3 regions of the Limnospira sp. genome follow, and region 3 is predicted to be linked to each of the others. Evidence: riboswitches for the same ligand, from Rfam matches in the RefSeq annotation. Region 3 holds a riboswitch; each other region holds the start of a gene.
What was found. A riboswitch is a leader RNA that binds a small molecule or an ion and turns the genes downstream of it on or off. The one in region 3 is predicted to bind cobalamin.

Region 1 (10,323 bases), on a different contig from region 3:
ACGCCGAAATTGCCGTTTTGTTACCTTTACCGATTTGACCTAAGTTTTCTGCCGCTCGTCTGCGGGTCCGCTCATCGGTAGTAGTTCCCAGAATATCAATTAACTCATCAATGCACTTGTCTTTCATCATATTTCAGACCGCTTTAGAGTGGTTTTTAGATTAATCTCATAAAGGGCGAAGCATAACTGGATAAAGTCTCTGCTTTCAGAAACCGGGTTTCTTGTAGGAGCCAATAGCAATTCGCCCGTACTCGGTATGAAGCATAGATCGCCCCTCTGTATTTGGGATAAACTGATTATAATTTGAGAAAAGGCTGTCAGCACGGTGAGTATCCCTGGCGGGGACGGGAATAACGCTTGAGGATGCCGGAATTACCGTGAAGAGTCTTCCCGGGAAAACCTGCTGCCTAAGTTTGTGTTATTTTTATCAGTAAAATTTGCGGATAAAGTGAATTGAGAAAGAGAATATGCAAGCAGAACAATATCCATTTGTCCAAGAATTGATTACAGATGTTTCTGGTCAAATTCGTAAAGTCATCTTGGATTTCAGTGATTATCAGCGACTGCTAGAAGTTATTGAACAAGAGGGACTTTATCAAGCCATGATGGAAGTCAAAAATGAAACTTCCTTGGACTTGGAAGCCGCCCTAGCTGAACTTGAGAAAGAATGAAAAGGCAGTATAAGCGGAGTTTTTTACAAGACTTGAAGGCTCTGACAAGTACCCCTCGCGCCCTGACTTTAGCAACTATTCCCAATCCGATTAAACTGCCCAAGGGTAAGGATTCCCAGTCAGCAATAAAGCCACGGGAAACGGAGGCATCGATCGCACTTAGTTTAATAAAGGAAAATCAAATTTCTGGAGACATATCCAACCAACAATGGGAGTCCGAATAAAAAGAGGACTTAGCTACCCTTAGCTGAAATTGCTATAATGAAATGAACTTTCTCAGTTTCTCTCCTTTCACCAACGGATCGACATGACTCAAAGCCCAGACCCGACAATAGTACCGCCGGCTTTTCCCGATCATACCCAATTACCTGAATCCGACGGTACCTTTACACAAAACTTTTTCAAACATCCCCAGAGTATTTTATTGACCGATTCTCTGGAAAGTACATTGCAAACCCTCCACCCCAATGGACAATATGCGATCGGTCAAAATTCCGGCATTTATTGGCGGGAAACTGACCCGCCGGAACGGGGTGCCGAAGCCCCAGATTGGTTCTATGTTCCCAATGTGCCACCGCAATTAGATGGTCAATATCGCCGTTCTTATGTATTATGGCGGGAGTATGCCGCTCCCTTTATTGCCATTGAATTAACCAGCGGTGATGGTTCGGAACAACGAGACAAAACCCCCCTCTCTCGATCGCCAGAAGGCGTTAACCAAAGACCTGGAAAATTTTGGGCTTATGAGCAGATTATTCGCATTCCCTATTATGTCATTTATCTGATTCAAACCCATGAGTTAGAGGTTTATCGCTGGGTGGGTGGTCGCTATGATCGCTGGGAAGCCAACGATCGCGGACGTTACCCGATCGCCACTATGGGAGTCGAGTTAGGCGTGTGGGAAGGTAGCTATCAAAATCAGACCCAGCAATGGTTACGGTGGTGGGATAACCAGGGTAATTTATTGCTCACTGGTAGCGAACTCGCTAAACTCGAACGCCAACGAGCCGATCGCGCCGAACAAAGCCAACGAGAAGCCGTTCCTAAACTGCTGTCAAGGGGTTTAAGTATACAGCAAGTAGCTGAGGCTTTGTCCTTGTCCGTGGAAGATGTGGAAAAACTCGGCTCGGTTAAAGATTAAAATCAACGGCGATCGCGAATAACTGCGATCGCTATTCAAGACTGTGGCGATAATTCCCCAGCCGATAACGTTGCCAAAAGTGCATCAATTTAGAGGCGGATAAACCAGCCATAGAAGCAGAGGGAAGCATCCCACTCAGCTTAACTCACCAATATGAATGGGTCGAGAAGTGGGGGATATAAGAGAGAATCGGATGAGCAATCCAGAGACAGTAGAGATAAGATTATCGGGTATCATTAATGCGATCGCACCTAAATTTAACCCATTACAAAACCCAATCAGAAGATACCAGCATCGATGCGGAATTGATGCAATTTGGGCGGTCGTGTCAACTCAGCGCCAGTCAAAAACTGGCATTTCTCAAACGGATCATCCAACGGGGTCTAAAATTGGTCTGCTGGGGAATTCACCAACAATCCCCCAATGGCGACAATTTGACATTCAAACAACTGTACGTCCGCAGACGCTGGGGGGAACTGTTTGCTACTTATAGTGATAATAACCTGTTTGATGAAAGGGAGCCATTGATGATAGAAGATCCCATCGCGATCGCCTATAAAATTATCGACAAACTCAATCTCTTAAATATCCCCTACTATATCGGCGGTTCCGTCGCCAGTTCCCTACAAGGTGAAGCCAGATTCACCCAAGATATTGACTTGGTTATTTATCTCGAATTATCTCAAGTCGAAGTTTTCATCGAAACATTCAGCTCGGATTTTTATGTCAGTGATGTCGCGGTAAAAGATGCCATATTAGGTGTCAGCAGTTACTTGAACTTAATCAATTTTGAATCTCTCGAAAAAGCCGATATTTTCATCTCCCGAAGCGATGATTTTTCTCGTTCCCAAATGAACCGCCGTCAACTCTATGTCCCGGAAGAAAACCCAGAACAAGCCTTTTATCTTTGCACTCCAGAAGATACCATATTACAAAAGCTGGTCTGGATGAGAATTGCCCAAAACGAATCCCAGAAACAATGGCGAGATATATTAGGTGTGCTGAAAATACAACGAGAACGCCTCGACTTAGACTATCTTTGGCAATGGTCAGAATATCTTAACATTTCCGCATCACTGAATCAAGCCATCCAGCAATCTGGTATAATGTAAATGAATCCCACAATTTTCTGTCGATATTATCTACTATTAATTAGGGGATTTTACCAATGCTTAGGGAAATTTATGGTTTCCCAAGAAATGGGGTCTTAGCTGTTGGTATTAAGTTTAGTAACAACTCTTGAGCGATCGCTTTAACCACCGGAATGGTAACCGAATTTCCCAACTGACGATAAGCCTTATTCTGATTGGGGTGAAGTTGAAAAGAATCTGGAAACCCCTGTAAACGCGCCGCCTCACGGGGAGTAATTCGACGGACTCTTCCCCCATAATATACCCCCAATCGGTTCCCATCACTAGCCACCAAAGTCACCGATATTTTATCGGGGTCGAGAAACTTATATACTTCAAAGGAAAAATTACCCGCCACTGGCTTATATTTATCATCAATAAGTTGCAGATAGTTTTTGTCAACTAAAGAGGCTAATAATTGCGCTAAATTAGGATGGGTATAAAAACTAGCAATTTGAGCCTTGGTAAGTAACTTCCCATCTTGATGTTGACCAAAAACCTTATGGCGGCGTTTAGTAATCAAGCGATTCATCAGGTCAATTTCCTGGGGGGTACAGTCTCCCCGTAACCCCAACTCCCAAGAGTGAATTGAGTTTCCCCCACGATAGTCAATCAGTCTCACGCCATGTAATTTCTCTAAGTTTCCGCGAAGAAAGGTGCGTAACGCCGTTGTAAATTCCGCAGAACAATCATAATGGTGGGGGGGATTATCCTCTAAAATATCTCTGACTTTACAGGAAGGTTTAGGCGCAGAAAATAGAGACAGTTGACCGGACTCATAAGAGTGAGAATCCTTAGCACCCAAATCTGACACTAGGTTGAAGTGAGGGGTTTGGTTCAGAACACCCATCATATAGGCTCGGACGCGATTTTGGGGAACACCATAGTTGGAGCTATTCAGTAAAAATAGGTCAAAACTATAACCACGCTCTTGCATTTTTTGGCGAATTGTGTTGATAGTTTTCCCTTGGTCATGGGTGACTAAACCGCGAACATTCTCAAAAATAAAAGCCTGGGGTTGTTGGCTATCCATGAGACGTAAAATCTCAAAAAACAAGGTTCCCCGTGTATCTCCAAAACCAGCTTTTTTCCCGGCGTATGAAAAACTTTGACAGGGAAATCCAGCCAGCAAAACATGATGGGGGGGAAGGGAGGGAATGGTCTGAATATCGCCTTGGGGAGTTTCGGAAAAGTTAGCTTGATAAACCTGTCTAGCATCCCCATCAATTTCACTACTGAGGAGACAATCAGGAATGCAACCTAAAGACTCAAGCGCCTGTTCAAAGCCGAGGCGCAATCCCCCAATTCCGGCGAATAAATCTATAAATTTAACGGTTTTCATTTTCTATAAAGTCGAGAATAAAGTAGTGTAAGTAATTCAGTTCTGACTCAGAAAATGCCAGAAGCAAGTGGCTATACTCATCAATGGTATTCAGAGCAGATTGGCGTTGGAAGTTACCGACTCCATCAATAATATAAATAATCTTGTAACCCAAGCCATCAATCTGCTCAAATCTTGATTTTGCTTGACCCGCTTTCCGCTCAATTGTGCTATTTGTGGTTTCCTGAAAGCTAATTTCAATTGCTATATATTTTTCACCTTTACTTACGACAATATCAAAGTTAGTGTCTCTTTTTCCTGTTTGCTTATGACTGACTCCAGGGATGGTAGAATTGAGGTTGATATTAATATCATTTTGATTTAAATTTTTACCTAAATATTGATATATATGACGTTGCAAAAGCTGACCTAAATCATTACTTTTAGCTCCTGCGGTAATACGGCTTAGATAAATATAACGCTGGCGTATAAACTCGGAAAGTTCATCATACTTACCCATTAATTGTCCAATCTGACATCCCCAAGTCTTAAAAATGCCAGAAATTTTAGGATTTGTTGAATCTCCAGCAAACAGGAGGACGACAATAATATCTTTATAAACTTCAGACAGAGTTTGTTTCCTTAACAGTAATTTCTGGCTGGAAACGTTGAGTTTTTGGTTTGATAATATTCCTGATATGGGTAACACCTGAAAACGATAACAAAATTGAGTGTTGTTCCAAATATACTCTAATTCTCCATCGGGGAACAATAAATCAAACTCTTGATTTAAACGTTGTAGTTTTTCACCTCCAAAATCTGCTAAGATCAGAAGGTGTTTGAGGAATAAATTAGCAGAGAGCTTTGATATTTCTAAAGTGGTAAATATATCTAGGGGATTTTCTAATTCCAAGGCTAGAATTGAGAGAAACTGCTGTTGGGTTTCAATCAGCACCGGGATAATACTCTGTTCGAGTTGTTGTTGAACCAAAAACTTTGGCTAGAATAAAGATGCTGACTGATGCAATTCCTCAATTGTTCGTTTTTGAACCATAGATGATTAAACAGTTTTTCTGTCAGAATTTGCGAACCATTGATCAAATGTGGGTATCCAAAGGTAAACCTATCATGACTTAGAGAGTGAACTAGATGGGGAATACCTGGGGGACGCAATATGGTATTAGGAGGAGAAGGTGGGATGGAGACGAGACGGAAAGTAGCGTAAAGTGTGGTTGTATTGGGGCTATTTTGGCGACGCTGTGAATTTTACTACTGTTTAAATAAGGACGATCGCATTATTAAAATCACCAAAATTGATAAGATTTCTACCTGTTTAACGCCATGGTTTCTGACTGCAAAGAAGTGGCTATTTGTTCTTGATTAAGACTACGACCAATAAACACCAGTTGAGTTTGGCGAGGTTCGTCGGCTTTCCAGGGGCGATCGAAGAAGGTATCAAATCGGTTTCCGACTCCTTGAACTACCATCCGCATGGGTTTATTTGCTACGGCTATAAAACCTTTGATGCGGTAGATTTCCCACTGCTGGGCGATCGCTTTTAATTGATTAACTAAACTGGCGGAGTCCTTAACTGGATCTAAGACTAAATGCACAGCATTGATATCATCATCGTGTTCGTGTTCTTCTTCCTGGTCATGGTGACTAGGGCGACTGTCCAGATGGTCTTCTACCGCTGCATTAAAGCCTAATAATATGTCAGGGTAAATTTTCCCTTGCTGACAGGAAACCACCTGCACTCCTGGGGTTAACTCCTGTTTTAGCCATTGTTGAACCCGGTTTTGAGACTCTCGATCAATGCGATCGCCTTTCGTCAAAAGTACCAAATCAGCACAAGCTAACTGGTCTTCAAATAACTCCTCGATTGGTGTTTCATGTTCCAAAGTTTCATCCGCTTGACGCTGCTTTTCTAAAGCCTCTAAATCTCCCACCAGTTGACCATTGGCTAGGGCTTCACTATCAACTACCGTAATCACACCATCTACCGTCGCTTTCGTGCGAATTTCCGGCCATCGGAAGGCTTGAACCAGTGGCTTTGGTAAAGCCAAACCAGAGGTTTCTATTAATATCGAATCAATCGCATCTTGGCGTTTAAGTAGTTCTTGCATAGTCGGCAAAAACTCTTCCTGGACGGTGCAACACAGACAACCATTCGCTAATTCGATGATATTAGTTTCCGTTTCTTCTTCGTCACAAACTTGGCAAGATTTGAGGATTTCGCCATCAATACCTACTTCGCCAAATTCATTGACTAATACCGCGATCCGACGACCTTGGTTATTTTGCAGTAAATGGCGGATCAGGGTGGTTTTTCCAGCCCCTAAAAATCCGGTGATAATGGTTACAGGAATTTTATGCACGGTTTTTTGACTCCTCCGAAATTATAGCGATTTGCTATCTATAAATGTTGAGATTTTCCTAGAGTTTAGATGGGCGATCGCTATGATATTTAGATTGTGAAAATACTAAATCAACCATCATCCATACCTCGCAGATGAATCAACAATAGGTTACTTATCGGCGGGCATTCTGACTGAGAGACTAACAGAGTCCCATCACAGTCGCGGGACAGCGCCGGACTTACACCGGACTTTCCCCCTTTCCTCTAAGGGCTGATTTCCCTTAGAACCGATATCGGGAATATCTTATCACAGGTTGGGCGAATTCGGGGAAAAACCAAAAAAGTCCCTGCTTATTTCTAAACAGGGACGGTTTGTTATTAGTGAATAGGGAGAGATAGGTAAATTTGATGACTTAGACTAAGTTAGTGAAAATCAAAGCCCCAATAGCGCCACTAACGGCGATCGCCATCAGTAAATTTGTAAAAAACCTGCCGTATTCTGCATTATAACCAAGGGCTTTGTCTTCCTGACCACCTGTGAAGAATAAAGACCAGGCTTGGTTAGCTGTAATTACTTCTGAGGTACTGTTAAAGTCCGGTCGAAAGATTACAGGTCCGATTAAGTATTTGTTAGGAAAGTTAAAATCTGTTTTCATACAAGTCTCCGAAATGCTACTGAATTATAGGTTGACAAAATCTGGGTTTTACAGGCTAGTTAACCAGCCAATTACACCATGTCCGGTTAATGCTTCTAAGGCTAGGGCGGATATAAACCCGATCATAGCTAGTCGTCCGTTGAGTTTCTCTGCGTATTTGTTGAAACCGAATTGTTGCGCTTCCTCTACATATACTTGGGGTTCGATCGCGTAAACATTTGCGCGTCCACCTTCTTCCATAATTTGTCCACGAACCATAGTATTTTTGCCTCTCTGACTTCTTGTAAACAAATGTAACACACTGCAAACAAATATTGCAAGGGGTTGACAAAATTAATTTTTGTAGTATAATTTTGTGCTTTTTCCAAACAAGGGGGTTTATTAAAAATTTATTAACAATGGGATTTTTACTTAGTTACATGGTATTAATTAAAATTAATTCTCAATTAGCTCAACAGAGAGCCAATAGATTATGGACAATGATAACTACTGTGCCGATGTATCCGTGAACGGCTTTGATGGTGGCTCAAGCTGGTCAGGATTTACTTACCTCAAAGACAACACTGGTCATGCTCGCACCATAAGTGAATCACCAGAATCATTGGTTGTAGTGGGCGAATCATCAATTCCGGGAACCTTTGCTTTGTCCGAGGCGAAGGTAGGCGATCGCTTATATATAGTTGCTCTCAATTGTGCCGGAGGCAATACCCGTCTAATGGGGATGGGGTTAATGCCAGGTGTAGAATTAAATGTCATTAGTTCCACAACCAGTGGATCAGTGATTATCGCCCTAGGCGACCATCGCTTAGGACTGGGGGCAGATATGGCTGAGAATATTCAGGTCGCCACAGAAAACCTCACCCAGTCGAAAAGGAAACTCTCATCAATGAATAAGACTAATGTTGTGCAGTTGCGCCATGCGGCGATCGGTTCTCGGTTGCGGGTGGTTGGTTATGACCCCGCCGCCCGTAGCTACAAACGGAAATTATTAGCCATGGGATTAACTCCAGGGGTGGAATTTACAGTCAAACGCCACGCACCTTTAGGAGACCCAACCCAAATTGAGGTCAGGGGATTTAACCTGAGTTTACGCAAAGACGAAGCAGATGCCCTCCAGGTGGCATTGATCAACCCATCCTAAAGGAGGAACAAAATTGTGAGTCAGTCTATGGAACTGAACCGCCAAACCGATAATAAGGCTGCGATGTCCTGTATTGCTTTGGTGGGAAACCCTAACTGTGGGAAAACGACCCTATTTAATGCTTTAACTGGTAGTAATCAGCGGGTAGGTAACTGGCCCGGAGTTACCGTAGAAAGGAAAGAGGGAAGCTATCGTTATCAAAACCAGGCCATCAAGGTGATTGACCTGCCAGGGGTTTACTCTCTGGACGTGGAAGATGCCAGCACTGGATTAGATGAACAGGTAGCGCGAGACTATTTACTATCGGGTGAAGCCACCTTAATTATCAATATCGTAGATGCGTCCAACCTAGAGCGAAATCTGTATCTAACCACCCAACTGCTGGAAATGGGTTTGCCGATCGCGATCGCCCTGAATATGATAGATATAGCCCAGCAGCGGCAAATTACCATTGATGCCCAACAATTAGGCGATCGCTTAGGCTGTCCGGTAATTCCCATGAGTGCTAGTTCTGGGCGAGGGGTAGAACAACTGCGGGAAATTGTCCGAGATGCCATACTTATGGCAGACCGCCCCCAAGCTAAAGTCGCCTATCCAGCCCTTATCGAAGCCGCCCTCAATGAAATTACCGAATCTATAGCCCAACAATATAACTACTTACCCCCAGACTATCGTTGGCAAAGTCTCAGTTTATTGCAATATGACGATCGCCAAAGTTTGGTTAATCAAGATGTCGTTAAGCAAATTGCCACCCACCGCCACCGCATACACCAAACCCTGGGAGAAGATATCGACTTATTGATTGCTGATGCGCGCTATAGCTGGATTCATCAGATGTTACAGGGTATCACACAGCGATCGGACCTAGTACAACAGCACGTTTCCGATCACATTGATCAGGTAGTCCTCAGTCGCGCCTGGGGTATACCCATTTTTTTGGTAGTCATGTACCTGATGTTCCTGATTTCCATTAACTTTGGCGGCGCATTTATCGACTTTTTTGAGATCGCCTTTGGTACCGTATTTGTAGATGGCATGGCTCATGGCCTTGAGCAAATTAACGCCCCCGGTTGGTTAATCGGTACTCTAGCCGAAGGAGTTGGCGGCGGTATCCAAACCACTGCTACATTTATCCCCCAAATTGGCTTAATGTTTATCTGTCTAGCCATCTTAGAAGACTCTGGCTATCTCGCCCGCGCCGCCTTTGTTATGGATCGGTTTATGCGGTTTATGGGGCTTCCGGGTAAGTCTTTTGTGCCAATGATGGTCGGTTTTGGCTGCAATATTCCCGGTATTATGGCAACCCGGACTTTAGAAAATCCTCGCGATCGCCTAATGACCGTCTTAATGAATCCCTTTATGTCCTGTGGGGCGCGCCTGCCAGTTTATGCCCTGTTTGTAGCCGCATTTTTCCCCAGAAACGGACAAAATATCGTTTTCTTGCTTTACATCATCGGGATTTTAGCAGCCGTGTTCACCGGGTTAGTCATGAAGCATACCCTCTTACGCGGTCAATCTGCACCCTTTGTCATGGAATTACCCCCCTATCATATTCCCACCGCCAAAGGTGTATTAATCCGCGCTTGGGAAAGGTTAAAAGCCTTTATCACCCGCGCCGGGAAAATGATTGTTATTGTCGTGTTAATTCTGGGTTTATTAAATTCTGTCGGCACTGATGGTTCTTTCGGGAAACAGGATAGCCAGGATTCTCTTTTAAGTGCCGTTAGTCGCACAATTACCCCAGTTTTTAGCCCCATGGGAATCACTCAAGATAATTGGCCGGCTACTGTCGGCTTATTTACCGGAGTATTTGCTAAAGAGGTCATGGTTGGCAGTATGGATGCCCTTTATAAGCAATTAGGGGCTGATGAAGCATCCGCTGCCGACTCAGTGGAAGAACCCGA
Region 2 (10,323 bases), on a different contig from region 3:
CATTAACTTCGATGGGTTTACCGACTCGTGGTGTGACTACCCAATCGCCTACTTTCGCATCCATCCAGGTTAGTTGTGAACCGGGTTCTCCTGCATAGAGTAGTCCGTCTTCTGGATCAACTTTGATATTATAGCGGGTCCCTTGATGATGCCAATGGATCATCGAATCTAAGACCGGGAAAAGTTCTGCTAATAAGTTAATATCTAGGGTATGGTCGAAATAGGCGCGGATGGCTTCAAAATACCAGAGGGTGGCATCGACCGTGTTATAGTCTGGGGTCTCGCCTACTTCTGGGAATCGGTTGGGCAACATTCCGCGATCAACATAATGGGAAAAGGTTTGTAAAATCGTGCGAGCAATATCTGCGCGTCCGGTAGATAGGGTCAAACCGGGTAGCGAGATCATCGTGTCTCGTCCCCAATCTCCAAACCAGGGATAACCAGCAATGATAGTTTTTCCTGGGGTTCCGTCTTTTAGAGTGCGATCGACTATAAACTGATCTGCAGCTAGTATCAGTTGAGTTATCCAATCTGGTGTCTGTGGTGCGGGTGACTTATACTCCAATAAGATGCCGTCTTTTTGGCGCTTTGCCTCTAACTCCGTCATCATATCCAGATTGGGATCAGCTTTGGTGCTGGCAATCACAGTTACCGCGCTACCCGGTGTCAAAGTTGTGTGTAAAGTACAAGCATGGAGGTGGTCTTCCGTCCAGTCCATCCCTCGGTAACGTTCTATTGCCAAATCATATCCATAGTACCAAGGATTACCCGGCGTAGAAATCATTACCTCTTCCTCCCCACTTCCCTGGGTGAACAGATATAGGGGGCTAGTATCCGGGAATAATCGAATCTCTACCCCTTGTGATCTGGATTTAATATCCATCTGACAGTTATTCCCATGATTGGCATGAGTATTGTAGTGGTGATCCCGATGATTGACCATCGCTTTGAGCGACAAACTTATCGCTTTTGTAGCCCGGAGTAAGGTATATTGGACATAGGTTGTATTTTCACCTGGTTTCATCCATATTCGTTTTTCTAGCAAAGCATCTCCACAAGCAAAGTCCCACACGGGAATAGTCCCCTCTAGTCTGAAGTGTTGAATATGCTTGAAACCTTCGGGATCTACTTTGCCGTCAGCCCACCTATTTGTATAAATTGGAAAAAATTGCTCATCATAGCTCACTGTTTCATCTAACTTGGTTAATAACAGGGTTCGATTGAGAGGAGGATTTAAAGCCGCTATCATTAATCCATGATAACGGCGGGTCAACAGTCCGCTGACCGTCCCCGCACCATAACCCCCAATACCATTAGTGATTAACCACTCTCGACATTCACTTGAGTTCAGATAATTGCAAATTTCTCGACCAAATGCTAAAACCATGTTCTATCTTGAATTTCTGTGGTGTAGATTACTTAAATGTATTATAATCTATCTTTAAAGAAAAATTAAATTAATTCAGATGCCCATGTAATGAGTAATAATATAACTTACCTAGACCATATCTGGTGTGGTTATTAGTATACCCACCATAATCTGGATGGTTAATGTTCCTACTGATTGGGGAAATGTATTATGTATAAGCTCTGTTGTTTCGACCTTTGACAGTACCCTAAAAACTTAGGATTGTGCTTTTTTATACCTCAGTTCATTTTTAACCTTTGATAATCATTAACTTTTGGGGAATATATGCAGGAGAAGTCGGGTCTAAAAACACAAAAAATTAAATCATCAATCATCAATGGTTCTGCCCTCGGTTTACTATTGATTAGTACAGTTATTGCTATCCTGAGTTTAATTCCTCTATATAATCGACTTAAAAACAATAAGGAAAAACAACTTATTTTTGAGAGTCAAAACAGTGTATCAATTATTAATAACTTGATTGATGAATATTTAGATAAATCATTAAAAATAAGTCAAAAACCAGGCATTGGTAGAACCATTAATGCTGAGGTACTCACCGATATTTCTCCGCAAGCCCTAGAAAATACCCGGGAAATGTGGCAAGATTTATTGGGGGATTATCTGACGGGAATTGCCTATATAAATGAGCAAAAAACGGTAATTTTAGCAGTAGGTCAATCCATACCAATAGAATTTTTAAATAAGCATAGATTTTCTACGGTAACAGGAGATATTATCGGTCTATTTGAAATTGATAATATTCCCCATATTCTGATTGAGAAGCATGGGACATTTAACGGCAGCCATTTATTTTTATTTAATTTATCACATCTGCGCCAACAAATCAGACAAAAAGCAAATTTTTACCGTTCAAATTACTTAGAAATTGCGATTTTAAATAATCATGAATTGAAGCCTATTTTGATTGACTATAATCAACCCAATCCGGTAATAGCGGCACTGAGTCAACAAACGGATATTTTAGAAATTATCAAAAGAAATTACCAACGCGGAAATCAAACGGGGGGGCTATGGTGTAATTCCTGTGATGCTTTCATCGCCTACAGTCCGATTCGCAATCTGGAAGCATCATTAATTATGGGTGAAAAGAAACGGCAACTCTACAGCCCGGTTTATCGCCAGATTTTACTATTATCGGGAACGATGATGCTATTTATCATGGTGGGAACAGCCTGTTTAGTGGTGATTATACGTCCCCTAACTAATCAAATTAGCCAAGAAATCTGGGAACGCCATAAAGCGGAGGCGGAATTAATTAAAGAAAAAAACTTTACCCAAACCTTACTAGAAGCTAATCCGGCTTTTTTTATAGTCCTAGATGTGGAAGGAAAAGTCAAATTCATGAATCCCTCGATGCTGAATACTCTAGGCTATAAGCAAGAGGAAGTGGAAGGGATGAACTACAGCGCCACATTTGTGCCGAAGGAAGAGGGAAAATCAGCGCCCTGGGTATTTGAATTAATGATTAATCGTCGCCTCCCCATACGCACGGAAGAAACTATGATCACGAAAGACGATCGCGAAATTATTGTAGAATGGTATGGTCGTGCGGTTTTTAATAAAGAAACAGATGAATATGAATATTTTGTGGGGGCTGGTTTAGATATTACCGATCGCAAACGCGCCGATGAAGAACTCCAACTACTTCAACAAATTACCCACGCTGTCAGCATCGCCGTAGATTTTGACTCAGCTTTAGCAGTGGCTTTAGATCTTCTTTGTCAAACCACAAGCTGGGAATTTGGGGAAGCATGGATTCCTAACCCTGAACAAACTCATCTGGAATATAGTTTAGTTAGCTATCAAGAAAAACCAGATTTCGCGGGTTTTTATGAACAGAGTAAAAAGTTTTTACTGGGTGTAAATGATGGTTTAGCCGGGAGGGTATGGGCTGGTCAAGAACCGGAATGGGATCGAGATATTTCTGAGGAATCTCAGGCTAATTTTTCCCGCTATTCTCTGATTAAACAATATGGGTTTAAAGCGGGGTTGGGTGTGCCGATTTTAGCAGATAATCGGGTGTTGGCGGTGTTAGTGTTTTTGATGTCAATGCCGCGCGAACAAGATAATCGCTTAGTTAAACTGGTGTCTTCAGTGGCTATGCAATTGGGTTCGGTATTTCAACGGAAGCAAGCAGAGGAGAAATATCGAGATATTTTTGAAAATGCTTTAGAGGGAATTTTTCAAATTGACCTACAAGGAAAGTATATTAGTGCTAACCCGGCTTTAGCTCAAATCTTGGGCTATGACTCTCAACAACAACTGTTGGTTAGGGGTAGCCAAATTAAGAATGTTTATGCTGATCCGGAAACTTATAATAGGTTTATTAATCTTTTACAAACTCGGGGTTCAGTTTCTAATTTTGAAGCCCAAGTTTATCGGCGGGATGGTGAAGCAATTTGGATCTGGCAAAATGCGCGGGCTATTTATAGCGATCGCCATAACCGTGTGCTTTACTATGAAGGGTCAATTATGGAAATTACCCACCTGAAAGAAACGGAAGCTAAACTGCGTCATAGCGCCTCCCATGACTCTCTTACCGATTTATGGAATCGGGCATTTTTCCTAGATAAATTAGATGATTCTATTAGAAAGTGTAAGACCCTAGATAATTATCAATTTGCTATTCTGTTCTTAGACCTGGATGGGTTCCAATTTATTAATGATAGCCTCGGACACGCCATCGGCGACCAACTGCTAATCGAGGTTAGTAAGCGGCTTACAGATTCTGTGGATTCACATATCCTCGCACGATTGGGAGGGGATGAGTTCACGATTTTATTAGAAAATATTAGGGATATTCAAGAGGCGATCGATGTGGCGGAAAGGATTCAGGAATCCTTAAAATTGCCGATATTCCTCGAAAAAAATCAGATTTTTACGGGTGCGAGTATTGGTATTGTTGAGGGTAACTCTAATTATCAAAGTTCTCCAGAGGTATTAAGAGATGCAGATACGGCCATGTATCGCGCTAAAAGGCAAGGAAAAGGCTGTTATGTGGTTTTTGACTCGACGATGCGAACCAATGCTCTGCGGCGCTTATACCTGCAAACCCAGCTACGTTTAGCGTTACAAGAACAACAGTTTGAGCTGAACTATCAACCTATTATTGAACTATCGACGGGGACTATTGCAGGATTTGAGGCTTTATTGCGTTGGGACCACCCCCAAGAGGGTTTGATATCCCCGGCTGAGTTTATCCCCATAGCTGAGGAAGCGGGTTTAATTGTTGATATTGGGGAATGGGTATTGCGACAGGCTTGTTTTCAGTTAAGCGAATGGAAAGAGAAATTTGCGGTTTATTCTAATTTGATGATGAGTGTTAACCTGTCTTCTCAGCAATTTACTAATGATTTAAGTCGGCGCATTAGCAAGATTTTAGTTGAGACGGGGGTGGCGGGTTCGGAGTTAAAATTAGAGATTACAGAAACGGCGATTATGAATGACCCGGAATTAGCGATCGCCACTTTACAACAACTCAAACAACAACAAATCAAAATTTGTATTGATGACTTTGGTACAGGTTACTGTTCGTTGGGTTATCTGCATAAATTCCCAGTAGATATCCTCAAAATTGACCGCTCATTTGTTAGTCAAATTCCCGAAGGTGAGGATAAGCGGGAAATTGTCCGGGTCATTGTGGCTTTGGCTGAAAGTCTGAAGATGGATGCGATCGCCGAAGGTATTGAAACTGCCGAACAACTCCACCATTTACAGAATTTTAAGTGTAAATATGGACAGGGTTATTTTTTCTTCCGTCCCCTCAATTGTCAAGCGGTAGAAGCATTATTAAACCATGATCAAAGGGGATTACCACTACCTGCCCAATTTTAACCAAATTTTAAGAATTTGACCGCCAATAGCGATCGCGTATCTGTTGCTGAATCTGATTTAACTGTGGTTGAGATAAAGCCATATTCTCAGCTTGTAACCAATTAATTAAATCCCCCACTAAAGGAACCCCCAAACCTAAATCTTGGAGTTGTTGACTTTGACTAAAAACGGCTTCTGGTGTACCTTGAAAAGCCAGTTTTCCCCTATCAAGTACCAAAACCCAATCCGCCCAGGCTTCGACAAAATCCAAATTATGAGTAGCGATAACCACAGTAGTTCCTCGCTGTTGAATCTGATTTAATAAGCAGTGAAAATTAGTAACTTGATAGGAGTCAAGATAAGCCGTAGGTTCATCCAAAAACAAGAGTTGTGGCTGCAACACCATTATATCAGCAATTGACACCCTTTTTTTCTGCCCCAAACTCAGATAATTAATCGGGAAATCCGCCAAACCCACTAAATCAAATTCAGCCAAAATTTGGCGCACCCGTTGAGCAATTTCTGAGGTAGATAAACCCAAATTACACAAGCCATAGGAAATATCTTCTGACACGGTAGTTGCTACTAACTGCTGTTCAGGATTTGGGAACACTAAACCCACCTTTTGGCGCAATTGATTCAACCATCGCCGTTTATATTGTAGCGGTTGACCTCGCCAACTAATCACCCCGGACTGAGGACGATATAACCCATTAGCTAATCGAAATAAGGTAGTTTTTCCGCAGCCATTACGTCCAATGACAGCATAACGCTGATATCTACCAAATTGACAAGTGATATTTTCCAGAGTTGGCTGCTGACTACCGGGGTAAGTATACTGAACATTATCAAATTCTAGTAACTCAAATTCCGATGACATACAACCATCCAATAATCACCAATAATAGTAGACAACCACAACATCCTTCCCAGGTATATCGAGGGTTGGATTGATGGCGAGAAACCGACCAAACCCGCAACTCTCCGTTAAACCCCCGCGCGGTTAATCCTAAACAAATTTGTCGATAATTTTCTAGGGTTTGTTGGAGTAGTTGACTGGTGACAATTCCTAAACTGCGGATTGTAGTTTTCCAGTCACCATAACCGATACGAACCTGTTGAGCGATTAATAATTGACTAGCGGTTTCAGTTAACATAAAAATAAACCGATACATTAACATTAATAGTTCTGTGATTAAACTGGGACAGCCAATCTTACGGAAAATTCTAATGATTTCGACGAAGGGGGTAGTGAGTAAAAGAAAATACATACAGGAGCTTAAAACTAGGGAGCGAGTTAGTAGAAAACCAGCTTGTTGCATTCCTTGATTACTGAAATATATCAAGATATTACCTAGGTTAAATTCCCAGATAATATCAGTTTTAATTAATTCAATATTAGCTGAATTAACCACCCCCAATAGTAAGGCGGGAATGCTAGTTAACCAAAAACTGAAGGGGATGGCTTGCAATTTCAGATAAATTCCTAGGGGAATTTTAGCGTAAATCACGACCCAAATTGTCACCCAAATGGTGATCAATATTTGCAGGAGGGGGGGAGCCGCCAAACTGAGACAAAACAGGATGGCGGCAAAGGCTAACTTATGTTCTGAGGGTAAATACCTTAACCGATTGGTATAGGCGATCGCATCAATTTGATGGTACATTTAGGATGAGCGATTTTTGCCTTGTTTACGGCCTTTATATAAGCCAATCACATAGCCGACGATACCCGCACCAATAGCAGCTTGAGAAACAAATAACAGGCTCTCAATTTCGCCACTGGGAACTTCTAAGATAGGTTCAAACCAGGGTTGATAATTGGGTTGAATTTCGCCGATGAGATTTTCGGCTTGTTCATCGGCTCCCTCATAATCTCCTCGGATAAAAATTAGCGGCGTTACCGATAAAATAACGACAGCTAAAATCATCCACAAATTGCCATTTTTTACAGGTTTATCAGAAGTTGGTGTCATGATTTTACTTAGCTATTAGCTTTCCCAATTTTCAAGGTTTGCAGTTCTTCTGAGGCGTAGGACTCTAACCAATTCCAAACTACCAGCGTTAATAGTCCCTCACTAATTGATAGGGGAATTTGAGTGACTGCAAAAATCCCCGCAAATTTGATAAAGGAAGCCATAACCCCCCCAGAAGCAGCCGGAAAAGCTACGGCTAACTGTATGGAGGTAATTAAATAAGTGGCTAAACTTCCCAAGGCTGCTGCGAAGAAAATACCTAACTTTTGTTGGTTAAATTGGCAGAATAGTTGATAAATGCCATAGGCAACCCAAGGGCCGACAATCGCCATAGAAAATACATTAGCTCCCAAGGTAGTTAAACCGCCGTGAGCGAGTAATACGGCTTGGAAAAGTAGGACTAAACTGCCTAAAACTGTCATCACTGACGGTCCGAATAAAACCACTCCTAATCCGGTTCCGGTGGGGTGAGAACAACTCCCTGTAACTGAGGGGATTTTTAGAGCTGACAGGACAAACGTAAAGGCTCCTGCTAGGGCAATTAATAGCTTTAGTTCGGGGTTGTTTCGGGTAATTTTGGTGAGTTTTTGAAAACCAATAACCCAGAAAGGGATGATTAACACCCACCAAAAAATTGCCCAGGTAATAGGTAAAAAACCTTCCATAATGTGCATTGCTTGAGCTGGAGTGGCTGCACCTATTACCAAATAAAATGTTAACCCAATCATGGCGATTAGGTGTATCATTCGATGATTTTTGCTCATCTGTACCTCGCAGATTTGTGAGTGAGAAATAACTATAGGCGGGCATCCTGACTCACAGATGGGGTGGACAAATTAGCCGGAAATCTGATTACAGTTGCGGGACAGCGCCGGATTTACACCGAACTTTCCCCATTACTCCTAGTGGCTGTTCCCCACTAGAACCTATAGTTGGCGCTATTGTATCATGTGTAGGTCAACAGTGAACCAAGCTGGCAAATATTTAATTAAGTTTGCTCTCGCCTGGCCCAATATTGTTGGACGGCTTGGACGTTATACCAATTTAAAAAAATCCGAGAAATTTCTAAGGCTAATTGAGGCTGACCACGATTAATTAACCACTGTAAAAAATGCGCCATGGTCCTTTCATTGAGTTGACCTCTTAGGGATAAAATGCCCCAGAGTATCCGATGCAAAATGGTCATTTGAATCATCATTTTGACTGACCAGGTAGGATGTTTTTGATAGAAAACTACCCCCATTCTGCCTCTTTGTTTTTCTTTTTCAATTAGGGCGGGTATTTGGTCTAAGTTAAAGGGGGGATGCCAATGATATCCGACGGCGGCGGGGCATTTGATTAATTTTAAGCCTAATTTTTTTAGCCTAACTCCTAGTTCCAGGTCTTCCCAACCATAAAGCTGAAATTTAGGGTCAAATAATCCGGCTTCGATTAGCCAATGGCGGGCGATCGCCACATTTCCGGTGGCAAAATAAGCGGCAGAAAAATCGGTGATTTTATAGGGTTCTGTGGTGGGATTTTCAAAATTGCAGGTATTCACAACTCGACCATAGGTAAAGATGCGATCGCTTTTTTGAGAGTTGGCAATTAAGGCGGTAGCGTGAGCGGCAAGAAAGCTATCAGTTACCACCAAATCACTATCGATAAAAACAATCAGATCTCCCCTCGCCTGTTCAACTCCCAAATTTCGCGCCGCCGCTGGTCCCTGGTGGTCTTGCTGGTAGATGCGAAGATGGGGAAATTCGAGGGTGTTAGTTCCCAACCATTCCACAGTCCCATCAGTGGAACCATCATCGACTAACACCACCTCATAGCCAGTCACGGCGGCGCTATAGGTTTGATTTTCCAATGCTCTCAGACACTTCTGTAAAATCGGCAAACGGTTATAGGTAGGGATAACAACGCTAAAAAACATATATTTTCTGGGACAGTTGGCGATGCTCTGCAACTATAACCTAATTGTTACAGCCTTACTTTTCAATGGTGGCGATTGGGGTGATAATGAAATGTTTGTTGATCTAGGAGCTTTGGTAGATTATGGGTCGCGCTGAAAAAGCTGTACTTGCCTACTCTGGTGGTGTAGATACCTCTGTCTGTATTCCTTATCTCAAAAATGAGTTTGGGGTAGCTGAAGTAATTACTGTGGCGGTTGACTTGGGACAAGGTGATGAACTAGGACCAGTGAAACAAAAGGCCCTCGACTCTGGCGCGAGTGAGTCTTTAGTGATTGATGTACAACAGCGATTTGTACAGGAGTTTGCTTTTCCGGCTATTCAAGCTAATGCTTTGTATGAGAACCGCTACCCCCTGGCTACGGCTTTAGCACGTCCTTTGATTGCTCAGGTTTTGGTGGAAGTTGCCGAAAAATACGGAGCAGATGCGATCGCTCACGGTTGCACGGGAAAAGGCAATGATCAGGTCCGCTTTGATGTCTCTATCGGCGCTCTCAACCCTAATATTAAGATTTTAGCTCCGGCTAGGGAATGGGGTATGAGTCGGGAAGAGACGATCGCTTATGGGGAAAAATTTGGCATTTCCTTCCCCGTTAAAAAGTCTTCCCCCTACAGTCTCGATCGCAACTTGCTTGGTATGGCGATCGAAGCTGGACCTCTGGAAGACCCCTGGGTTGAACCCCCAGAGGATGTCTATGGGATGACTAAAGCGATCGCTGATACTCCTGACCAGCCAGAATATTTAGAAATTGGCTTTCAATCTGGCATTCCTGTTAGCCTCAATGGGGAAGCACTCAACGGCGTTGACCTCATCTCTCGCTTAAATGCGATCGCCGGAAACCACGGTATCGGACGCATTGATATGATCGAGAATCGTTTGGTAGGTATTAAATCTCGGGAAGTTTACGAATCCCCTGCCATGGTTGTACTCATTCAGGCTCACCGAGATCTTGAAAGTCTGGTTCTCACTTCTGATGTCACCCGCTATAAACGCGGTATTGAGGAAACCTATAGCCAAATTGTCTATAATGGCCTCTGGTTTAGTCCCCTCAAAGGTGCGATCGATGCCTTTATCAAACAAACTCAAGAACGGGTCAGCGGCACTGTACGGGTCAAACTGTTTAAAGGCAATTGCAACATTGTCGGTCGC
Region 3 (10,323 bases):
CGATTTTATCTTGTCTGCGGTTGGCGCGACAAAATGCGCGCTCTGTCCGGGAAATTATTTCCTCGGAAATGTGGGAACAGGTCAATGAGTTCTATATGATGGTGCGCGATGCTGCTATGGGAGATAGTTCCTATTATTTGCCAGAGTTTTTTAATCAGGTGAAGCAGCAAGCCCATTTATTTGCTGGGGTTATGGATGCGACTATGACTCACAATGAGGGCTGGCATTTTGGACGTATGGCAAGAATGCTAGAAAGGGCTGATAAAACTTCTCGGATTCTGGATGTTAAGTATTTTATTTTGCTGCCTTCTGTGGAGGATGTCGGAACTACATTAGATGAAATTCAGTGGATCGCTTTGCTGAAATCTGCTAGTGCTTATGAGATGTATCGTAAACGCAGACAACACCGGATTACCCCTTTTGGTGTGGTAGAATTTTTGATTTTGGATCGGGAATTTCCGCGCTCGATTCAGTATTGCATACTACAGGCAGAGCGATCGCTTCAACATATTACCGGAACTAGACCGGGAACTTGGAAAAATCCTGTAGACCTGGAGTTGGGACGTTTGCGATCGGAGTTGGACTATATCATGATTGATGAGATTATGAATCGAGGATTACATGAATTTCTCGATAATTTGCAAACCCGGGTTAATGGGATTCAAGAGAGAATGTTTGAAACATTTTTTGCCCTGGAACCTATACCGGAGACAGTCAGTCAAAGTCAAGTAGGTTGACATTGACATAAGTATTCCTCTCTCCTTCCCCACCTATTCCTACTAACTGGTAGGTGGGGCGCGGCTGTACCTCGTCAGCCCTATTGCTCGTTGAAATACCCCGGACACAGTGATGATTTATCAGATTGCTCATACCACCATATACACCTATAATAAGTATGTAGAACTAACTCCCCATATCGTCCGGTTACGACCCCGTTCAGATGCCTTTCAGACTCTACAGGATTTTGCTATTGATGTGGTTCCCGAACCTAAAGGAATTTCGGCAATTGTTGACCTCAATGGTAATGATGTCCTGAAATTGTGGTTTGATGAACCGACGAAAGAATTAAAGATTAAAGTCAGTTCCCAAGTAGAAACTCATTGTCATAACCCCTTTAACTATTTGCTGGAACCTTGGGCGATGAAATTGCCGATCGCTGACTATCCCGCACCGATTTTAAGGCATTTACAGCCTTATATAGAAGGCAGAGTTGACCCGGCGGCTGTGCAATTGGCCCAAGAAATTTGGCATGGTTCCCGGGGGGAGATTCTCACGTTTTTAAGTGATTTAAATCAACGCATTTATCGGACTTGTCGCTATACTATTCGGGAAACTGGGGCGGCTTTCCCCCCTGGGATTACTTGGAGACAGCAAGCGGGTTCCTGTCGAGATCTGACGGTTTTGTTTATGGAGGCTTGTCGGGCCATGGGTTTGGCCACTCGGTTTGTTAGTGGCTACCAGGAAGGGGACCTAAATAATAGCGATCGCCATCTTCACGCCTGGGCTGAGGTTTATCTTCCGGGGGGGGGATGGCGGGGTTATGACCCGACTCAGAATTTAGCTATCAGCGATCGCAATATCGCCCTGGTTTCTAGTGCTATTCCTGAATATGCTAGTCCCATAAACGGCAGTTTTCGAGGGCGAGGAGCATATTCTCAGATGAAATATGATTTATCCATTGAAAAACTCTGTTGATTAAGTATCTTAGCGGTCACATCAACAACCGATACCACTGCTATACTAGATAAGGAATTCAATTGTCCTGAACTTTTCCATCCTTTGAGCCTCTAAATGGGCATCAGATACCATAGCCATCACCTGAAAATCCTGAACTTATTGCGATCGACAGAATCAGTGGAATAGAAGATGCTAATCATATAGCCTGTATGTTGAGTCACTATAATTCTGCAAATGAGGGTGAAAATATGAAAACTGTTTTAGTAGTTGAAGATAATCCGATTAATTGGCAGATATTTAAAAGAATTATCACCCGTAAAGGTGGGATGCTTGCCTGTCATACTGAGGATGTGGAAACTGTGATCAATATGGCAACCTCTAAACAAGCTGATCTGATTTTGATGGATATTTATCTAAACAATAGTTATTATGAGGGTCAACCCATTGATGGCATTAAAATTACCCAAATGCTCAAAGCTAATCCTGAAACTGCTAATTTACCAGTGATTTTGGTGACCGCCCAAGGGGATGAAAGCGATCGCGAATATTTCTTAGCCCAAAGTGGCGCTGATGGTTACATCCCCAAACCTATTATAGATCATCAAGCCTTTATTGACCAAATTAAAGCCAAAATCGCGGGGGATGTCCTAGCCGAAAATGACCCCAAATAGAGGTCGCCAAATACTCCATTAATCCACCTGTTGAGCATTACGAATAGCCGTATCCGGTAAAATGCTAGGGGGTGGAGAAATCTCGATCGCCTGTATATTTTCCATGGGAATTACTAACAAACGATCCTCCAACTCTATAATAATTTCATGGGAACCCAAAATCTGTTGCAGAGGACTGACAGCGCTACCCTGCAAAGTTTGCTGAGGCATAAACTCAAACTCGTAGGACTCCCCATTAATATAATGAACCGTTAAGGAAATCGGAGTTAATTTACTCATTGACGACGTGCTTCTAACTGTTCATAAACTTTCCGTAAATCCACCTGATGATAAGCCAGAGCCACCAGGGAATGATAAAATAAATCGGCTACTTCTGAGGCGATCGCCTGCGGCTCATCATCCTTACAAGCCATAACTACTTCCGCCGCCTCTTCTCCGATTTTCTTGAGAATCTTATTATCTCCCCCGGCGAATAACTGACAGGTATAGGATTGGGAATTTGGATGATCTCGGCGATCGCAAATTACCCGAAACAAACCCGCCAAGGTATGTCCACCAGAGCCATTTAACTCCGAGGGACAATAGGCAACCCCAGCCACCAGAAAATTGCCCCGGTAGTCATAGCTAATGGACTCCAGTATAATATCAGGATGCCAAAGTTCAATCTGTGACTGTTGAACCCACCACAGTTGTTGAGTCGCGAGGGTTTTCTGTAGTGCTTCCCGGTTCATCGACCCCAAAGCCAAAACCCCACCATTTAAGATATCCTGAATGGCGATCGCTACCAGGCCCTGATCATCGTAACGAATTTTATCAATATCAATCAGATTCCCCAATTCTGGGGGTTTCCCGGCTGCCATAACTCCACTAAATGTCATAAAAAACACCACTACTGTTTAGAATATCATTTTGTGTCTCACCGTTAGCAAATTTGGCACCACAGCATCCAAACATATTAAGCATAAGGAGATTAAAGTGGTAAGCACCCCATTAAAAACAACAAAATCTGAGGAAATCTTTAGCGCCGCCCAAAAAATCATGCCAGGGGGGGTTAGCTCCCCAGTGCGTGCATTCAAATCCGTTGGCGGTCAACCCATAGTTTTCGATCGCGTCAAAGGAGCATACGTTTGGGACGTTGACGGGAACCAATATATTGACTATGTTGGCACTTGGGGGCCAGCTATTTGCGGTCATGCTCACCCAGAAGTAATCGCCGCTCTCCACGAAGCGCTAGAAAAAGGGACCAGTTTCGGCGCACCCTGCGCCCTAGAAAACGTTTTAGCGGAAATGGTGATCGACGCTGTTCCCAGCATCGAAATGGTAAGGTTTGTCAACTCTGGTACGGAAGCCTGTATGTCCGTACTGCGACTAATGCGAGCCTTTACGGGTCGCGAAAAAATCATCAAATTTGAGGGCTGCTACCACGGCCACGCGGATATGTTCCTAGTCAAAGCCGGATCGGGTGTGGCGACTCTCGGCTTACCCGATTCTCCCGGCGTACCTAAAAACGTGACTGTAAACACTCTCAACGCCCCCTACAATGACCTAGAAGCGGTCAAAAAACTATTTTCGGAAAATCCAGGTCAAATCGCAGGTATCATCCTAGAAGCCGTTGTAGGCAACTCTGGCTTTATTCCTCCTGATGCGGGTTTCCTGGAAGGTTTGCGGATGCTGACCGAGGAAAATGGCGCTTTACTGGTATTTGATGAGGTGATGACTGGCTTCCGCATTGCTTACGGTGGCGCTCAAGAAAAATTTGGTGTTACCCCAGATTTAACTACTTTGGGTAAAATTATCGGTGGTGGCTTACCTGTGGGAGCCTATGGCGGTCGTCAGGATATTATGGCTATGGTCGCGCCAGCAGGTCCCATGTACCAAGCGGGAACCCTATCAGGAAATCCCCTAGCCATGACGGCGGGAATTAAGACTCTGGAACTATTGCAAAAGCCGGGGACTTATGAATATCTCGACCAAATTACCAAAAAGCTGAGTAATGGCTTATTGGAAATTGCTAAAGAAACAGGTCATGCAGCCTGTGGTGGCCAAATTAGCGCGATGTTTGGGTTCTTTTTTACGGAGGGACCTGTTCATAATTATGATCATGCTAAAAAGTCTGATTTGGCGAAGTTTGGTCGCTTCCATCGAGGTATGTTAGAACGGGGTATTTATTTGGCTCCTTCACAATTTGAGGCTGGTTTTACTTCTTTTGTGCATACTGAGGAAGATATTGATCAAACTCTGGCGGCGGCGCGGGAAGTTTTATCTGGTCTGTAGATAATTCTGACAGTCAAGAACTGGGTTTTTTATGGAATTGATGGTTAAGTCTGTCTGGAATTCCCATAGAAAACCTGGTTTTTGCTGGGGTTTATCGGGCTAATCTTAACCTATTAATTTGGATGAGTAATTACTGTAAAAAAATCTTGATTTTGGGAGGAACGGCGGAAGCGACAGCCCTATATGATAGGGTTCAAACTATGGCGAATATAGAGGCGATCGCTTCTTTTGCGGGTCGCACTCAACAGCCAGTTACCCCGAAAGACCCGGCGGCTTTTCGGATTGGGGGTTTTGGCGGTGTTCAGGGTTTAATCGACTATTTAAAACAACAAAAAATTGATATTTTAATTGATGTTACCCACCCCTTTGCTGCCCAAATTTCTGACCATGCGGCTATAGCAGCTAATGAATGTGGAATTAAACGGTTAATGGTTGTCCGTCCGGCTTGGGAAAAAGTCCCCGGCGATAACTGGGTTGAGGTGGATAGTCACTCACAGGCTACTATGGTTTTATCAGGGTTAGCTGAACGGGTATTTTTAACTATTGGTCGTCAGGAACTTTCCGCCTATGCTGAACTAAAAGATATCTGGTTTTTAATGCGGATGATTGACCCACCTCAGCCGAATTTACCTATACCTAGGGGGGAATTATTGTTACAAAGGGGGCCGTTTTCGGTGGTAGATGAACTGTCAATTTTACGGGAATATCAACTGGGTGCAATTGTTAGTAAAAATAGCGGCGGTGATGCTACCTACGCCAAAATTGTGGCGGCGCGAGAGTTGAAATTACCTGTGGTTATGGTGCAACGTCCTCCCATTCCTATGGGGGAAACAGTGGCTGATATTGAGTCGGCGATCGCTTGGTTACACCAACAATAAACCGCCTTTTTAGTTATGGTTTCAGCACTGACCATTGAGTGACAGTAGCTAAGGGTTTCCAGCCTAAAAAATTGCCAATGGCTGCAGTTCTTTCAATGCCAATTCGGGTAAGTTCCCCCCCTAATTTATTATGCCATTGTAACAGAAGTAACTCACTCTCAACTGTGACTGTATTAGCCACTAGACGACCTCCCGATCGCAATTTTTTCCAACAGGTTTCTAATAGACCTGGGGTGGTAATACCACCACCAATAAAAATGGCATCAGGGGAAGGTAAATTAATTAATGATTCGGGTGCTTTTCCGGCTATTATTTGCAGGTCTGGAGTCCCTAAAGCTGTGGCATTATCAGCAATATATTCTAAGCGTCTGGGATGCTGTTCTATGGCGATACTTTGACAACGGCGATCACTTCTCATCCACTCAATACCAATGGACCCACAACCTGCACCGACATCCCATAAAAGTTGTCCCGGTAGGGGAGATAATCGACTGAGAGTAATCGCTCGGACCTCCTGTTTAGTTAACTGTCCGTCGTGGTGGTAGGCGCTGTCAGGAAGTCCCGGGAAACTAGGGGAAAAGTTAACGGGATTAGAACTAATACACTCTACGGCGATCGCATTTAAATCAGCCACTTCGTCAACATCCCAAGAGGAAGCGATACCCGAAATTTGTCTCTCTTTTTTGCCTCCCAAATGTTCCAACACCACGATTAAACTATCACCAAATCCTTGATGTGTTAGGAGTTCAGCCACGGCGGCGGGAGTGCGACGATTAGCACTTAAAATTAACAGACGCGCACCCCCATAAATTACCCGATTTAATAAAGCCAGGGGACGACCACATAAACTCAGGGTTTCTACATCGGTTACAGACCAACCCAAACGACTACAAATTAGGCTAAATGTAGAGGGAGAAGGAATTATAGTAATTTCCTCAAGGGGTAGGCGACGGGTAAGGGTAACGCCAATACCATACCACATCGGATCGCCACTAGCTAAAACACAGACGGGTTGACCACGGCGGCGGATAATTTCTGCGATCGACTCATCCAGAGGAGAAGTCCAGAGGAGTTTTTCTCGTTTATCCTCCGGGGGTAACATTGCTAAATGACGTTGACCACCGACAACTACTGAAGCCATAGATAAAAGCGATCGCGCCGTGGCGCTTAACCCTTCTAACCCATCTTCCCCAATTCCTACAATTGATAACCATTTGTGGGAAAAATCCCTGCTGACCATGATTTATAGTTAAAATACCAGTATTCATGATATAGTATTTGGGCTTGTCGTTGGGAAAGTTCGGTGAGATTCCGACACTGTGCCGCAACTGTAATACAATTTTCTGAGTCAGAATGCCAACTACAAGTTATTGATGAGTTGTCAAAATCAGCTAATTTTGCGGCTCATTCTCTGCGTCGCATGGAGAAACAAATCACCATGAATTGGTTAGTTAAAGCAAATGTTTGTCCGGGTCTATTTTATGGAACCCACGCCCAGGATGGTTTTTTAATCCGCATTCGGACTCCGGGCGGATTAATTAATAGTAAACAGGGTAAATTATTGGGTTATTTATTAACGGAGTGGGGAGGGACGCTACAAGTAACTAATCGCGCTAATTTACAAATTCGGGGAGTGCAAAAACCACCAACTAGCGCCGTTTTTGAGATGCTGAAAAAATTAAATTTAGCTGCTCAACATCCCCACATAGACCACCTACGCAATATTATGGGTAGTCCGACGGCGGGAATTGATAGCCAGGAGTTAATTGATACTAGTCCCCTGATTAAAGCCCTGGATAATCTGATTCAAAATCACCCGTTAATTGGCGAACTTAGTCCTAAGTTTAGCATCGGAGTTGATGGGGGGGGGACTGTGGGAATTGGTATCCGTTCTCCGGTGGCTTGGGAACATCGATATAATGAGATTCAGCTTAATGCGATCTCGGTAGATGATGGGAATAATAGCATTAATTTTCAGTTGGCGATCGCCGGAGATAAAAAGCTATATAATACCCAACTTGTCATCACGCCAGAACAATGTTTATCTGTAGTCGCTACCCTTATTAATGTCTATGGGGAGTATGTCCGAAACAACCCCTTAGATACCGGGAAAAAGCCTCGGATGAAACAGCTAATTGACCATCTAGGATTAGATACATATATCCAGCAAGTCAACAGCCAACTAACCCAGCCCTTGCCGATATTGTCCGCTGAACCTACCCCCAGCCAACCCTATCATCATTTAGGAATTTATCCCCAAAAAAACGCCGAATTGTGTTATATTGGGATATCATTACACCTAGGACAAATTAATGCACAACAATGGTTAGGATTAGTAGAACTTTCAGAAACCTTTGGTAATGCCGAGTTAAGATTAACCCCTTGGCAAACAATTATAATGCCAGATATTCCCCATCAACAAATCAGCCAATTATTGCCGAAACTATCTTTATTAGGCTTCGCGGAAATTGAGTCAAATCAAGTGGCGATCGCTGCTTGTGGTGGTAAGCCTGGCTGTGCCGCATCACTTACCCACACTCAAACTCACGCTTCCCAATTAGCAGAATATCTCCACCAGCGATTAAATTTAGATACTCCTATTAATATTCATGTAACTGGTTGCCCTAAATTTTGCGCTCAACCCAGTCCCGCAGAAATCACCCTTTTAGGGCATACAATTAATCAAAATGGGAAAACTATCGAAGGCTACCAAGTGTATCTTGGGGATGGTGAACAATCCTTAAAACAAAAAATTTTTGAGGGAGTATTTACCGAAATACCCGAATTTTTAGCCAATTTTTTGACCCAAAATCGCCCACTTAATTAATCACTAATTACCTGCAAATTTGCTGATGATAGACTACCTGCGTGACGGCAACCAAATATATCAGAAATCCTTTGGAATAATTCGGGATGAAACCAACTTTCAAGGTTTATCAGATGATTTATCTCATGTAGCAGTTAGGTTAATTCATGCCTGCGGAATGACGGATATTATCGGAGATTTACAAGCCTCAGAAAATGCCGTTAAAGTCGGACGGGAGGCACTACAACAGGGAAAAGCCATCTTTTGTGATGCCATGATGGTGGCTAGGGGAATTACTAAAAAACGCTTACCTAAAAATAACCCGATTATTTGTACCCTAAATCATCCAGATGTCCCTAATATCGCTCGCCAGATTGATAATACTCGGTCGGCGGCAGCATTGGAGTTATGGGGGGATAATTTACAAGGCGCAGTGGTAGCCATTGGTAATGCACCGACTGCCCTCTTTCACCTGCTGGAAATGTTGGATGATGGTTTAGTGAAACCTGCACTGATTTTAGGGTTTCCGGTCGGCTTTGTCGGCGCGGCAGAGTCGAAACTTGAATTGGCATCTAATAGCCGTGGTATTCCATTTATGACACTCCATGGGCGGCGCGGTGGGAGTGCGATCGCAGCGGCGGCAGTAAATGCGTTAGCAAAGGAAAATGAATTATGACTAAATTAGGGCGACTTTATGGGTTGGGAATTGGTCCGGGAGATCCGGAATTACTAACTTTAAAAGCACATCGTATTTTAACAACTGTTCCCGTCATTGCCTATCCCAGTTTGGAAAATGGCAAGGTTTTAGCTAGGGCGATCGTCGCCGATTTTATCTCCCCTGATCAGATCGAAATTCCTATCCCCCTACCCTTTAGTGTGCAGCGATCGTCACAGCCTTATTATGATATCGGGGCGGAAAAAATTGCCGAACATCTCAGCCAGGGGAAAGATGTGGCGGTTTTGTGTCTGGGAGATCCGATGCTTTATGGTACGTTTATGTACATTTTTAATCGCTTATCAGGGCGGTTTTCAATTGAGGTCATACCTGGGATTTCTTCAGTGATGGCTAGTGCGGCTATGTTGGGAGTACCGATAACTTATCGCAATGATGTCTTTACCATTCTTCCGGCTACATTAGAGGCGGATATATTACGCGATCGCCTCTCGGTAGCTGATGCAGCCGCCATTATGAAATTAGGTCGGCATTTTGCTAAAGTTTATCAAATTTTGGCAGATTTAGGACTACTACAAAGGGCTTTATATATCGAACGCGCTACTTGGAAAAATCAGGCAATTATCCCCATTACAGAAGTTGACCATAACTCAGTTACCTACTGGTCATTAATTTTAGTACCTAGTCACAACCTGCCCAAATAACCCCGAATTAACCCTTAATTCCCCCTAAGTTATGAACCAACCAGCCATTATTGTTTTAACCGAAAATAGTCTTGATGTGGCTAAGAACATCCAAAAAGCGCTAGGTAATGGGATTATCTATGGTTCCCCAAAACGCACCCAGTCGGCTGATTTAACCTATGATAATTTTGGGGATACCCTGCGGGAACTCTTCCAAACAGGAACCCCCATTATTGGCATTTGTGCGGCGGGGATTTTAATTCGCACTTTAGCACCATTATTAATCAATAAATGGCAGGAACCTCCCGTTTTAGCTGTGGCTGAAGATGGTAGCGCCGTCGTGCCACTTTTAGGGGGTTTACAAGGGGTTAATGATTTGGCGCGTAAAATTGCCCAATTCTTGCAGGTTTCTCCAGCTATTACCACCACAGGAGAAATTAGATTTAAAACGGCTTTATTATCTCCCCCCAAGGGTTATCAATTGATTAATCCTGATGATGCCAAAACCTTTATTTCCGATTTGTTGGCGGGAGAACAAGTTAAATTGCTCGGAGATGCACCCTGGTTACAAAATAGTAAATTGCCCTTTGATGAACAGGGAAAATTGACTATTGAAATCGTAGATAAAGCAGATATAGACACTCTTCAGCCTAGGGGCGAT

Region 1: linked by a shared signal. The riboswitch ahead of cobW (cobalamin biosynthesis protein CobW) and the one ahead of cobG (precorrin-3B synthase) in region 3 are both predicted to bind cobalamin.
Region 2: linked by a shared signal. The riboswitch ahead of ACTIE0_RS18590 (energy-coupling factor ABC transporter permease) and the one ahead of cobG (precorrin-3B synthase) in region 3 are both predicted to bind cobalamin.

What each region holds. Positions count from the first base shown of each region.
Region 1 covers NZ_JBIMLI010000013.1:36,347-46,669, reverse strand. The annotation lists gene ACTIE0_RS04170 (CHAT domain-containing protein) at 1-130, opposite strand, end outside; gene ACTIE0_RS04165 (hypothetical protein) at 468-671, shown strand; gene ACTIE0_RS04160 (hypothetical protein) at 668-895, shown strand; gene ACTIE0_RS04155 (Uma2 family endonuclease) at 979-1,812, shown strand; gene ACTIE0_RS04150 (hypothetical protein) at 2,052-2,924, shown strand; gene dcm (DNA (cytosine-5-)-methyltransferase) at 2,995-4,284, opposite strand; gene ACTIE0_RS04140 (DpnII family type II restriction endonuclease) at 4,271-5,254, opposite strand; gene cobW (cobalamin biosynthesis protein CobW) at 5,589-6,641, opposite strand; cobalamin riboswitch at 6,784-6,929, opposite strand; gene ACTIE0_RS04130 (hypothetical protein) at 7,036-7,278, opposite strand; gene ACTIE0_RS04125 (chlorophyll a/b-binding protein) at 7,327-7,536, opposite strand; gene ACTIE0_RS04120 (ferrous iron transport protein A) at 7,751-8,419, shown strand; gene feoB (Fe(2+) transporter permease subunit FeoB) at 8,447-10,323, shown strand, end outside.
Region 2 covers NZ_JBIMLI010000127.1:252-10,574, reverse strand. The annotation lists gene ACTIE0_RS18615 (amylo-alpha-1,6-glucosidase) at 1-1,387, opposite strand, end outside; gene ACTIE0_RS18610 (sensor domain-containing protein) at 1,694-5,266, shown strand; gene ACTIE0_RS18605 (energy-coupling factor ABC transporter ATP-binding protein) at 5,274-6,125, opposite strand; gene cbiQ (cobalt ECF transporter T component CbiQ) at 6,109-6,912, opposite strand; gene ACTIE0_RS18595 (energy-coupling factor ABC transporter substrate-binding protein) at 6,913-7,221, opposite strand; gene ACTIE0_RS18590 (energy-coupling factor ABC transporter permease) at 7,230-7,985, opposite strand; cobalamin riboswitch at 8,006-8,166, opposite strand; gene ACTIE0_RS18585 (glycosyltransferase family 2 protein) at 8,210-9,136, opposite strand; gene ACTIE0_RS18580 (argininosuccinate synthase) at 9,259-10,323, shown strand, end outside.
Region 3 covers NZ_JBIMLI010000004.1:49,822-60,144, reverse strand. The annotation lists gene ACTIE0_RS01560 (alpha-E domain-containing protein) at 1-737, shown strand, start outside; gene ACTIE0_RS01555 (transglutaminase family protein) at 850-1,695, shown strand; gene ACTIE0_RS01550 (response regulator) at 1,926-2,348, shown strand; gene ACTIE0_RS01545 (hypothetical protein) at 2,367-2,627, opposite strand; gene hisE (phosphoribosyl-ATP diphosphatase) at 2,624-3,226, opposite strand; gene hemL (glutamate-1-semialdehyde 2,1-aminomutase) at 3,324-4,622, shown strand; gene ACTIE0_RS01530 (cobalt-precorrin-6A reductase) at 4,745-5,500, shown strand; gene ACTIE0_RS01525 (bifunctional cobalt-precorrin-7 (C(5))-methyltransferase/cobalt-precorrin-6B (C(15))-methyltransferase) at 5,514-6,740, opposite strand; adenosylcobalamin-variant (AdoCbl-variant) riboswitch at 6,784-6,867, shown strand; gene cobG (precorrin-3B synthase) at 6,879-8,327, shown strand; gene ACTIE0_RS01515 (precorrin-8X methylmutase) at 8,353-8,982, shown strand; gene cobI (precorrin-2 C(20)-methyltransferase) at 8,979-9,683, shown strand; gene cobJ (precorrin-3B C(17)-methyltransferase) at 9,715-10,323, shown strand, end outside.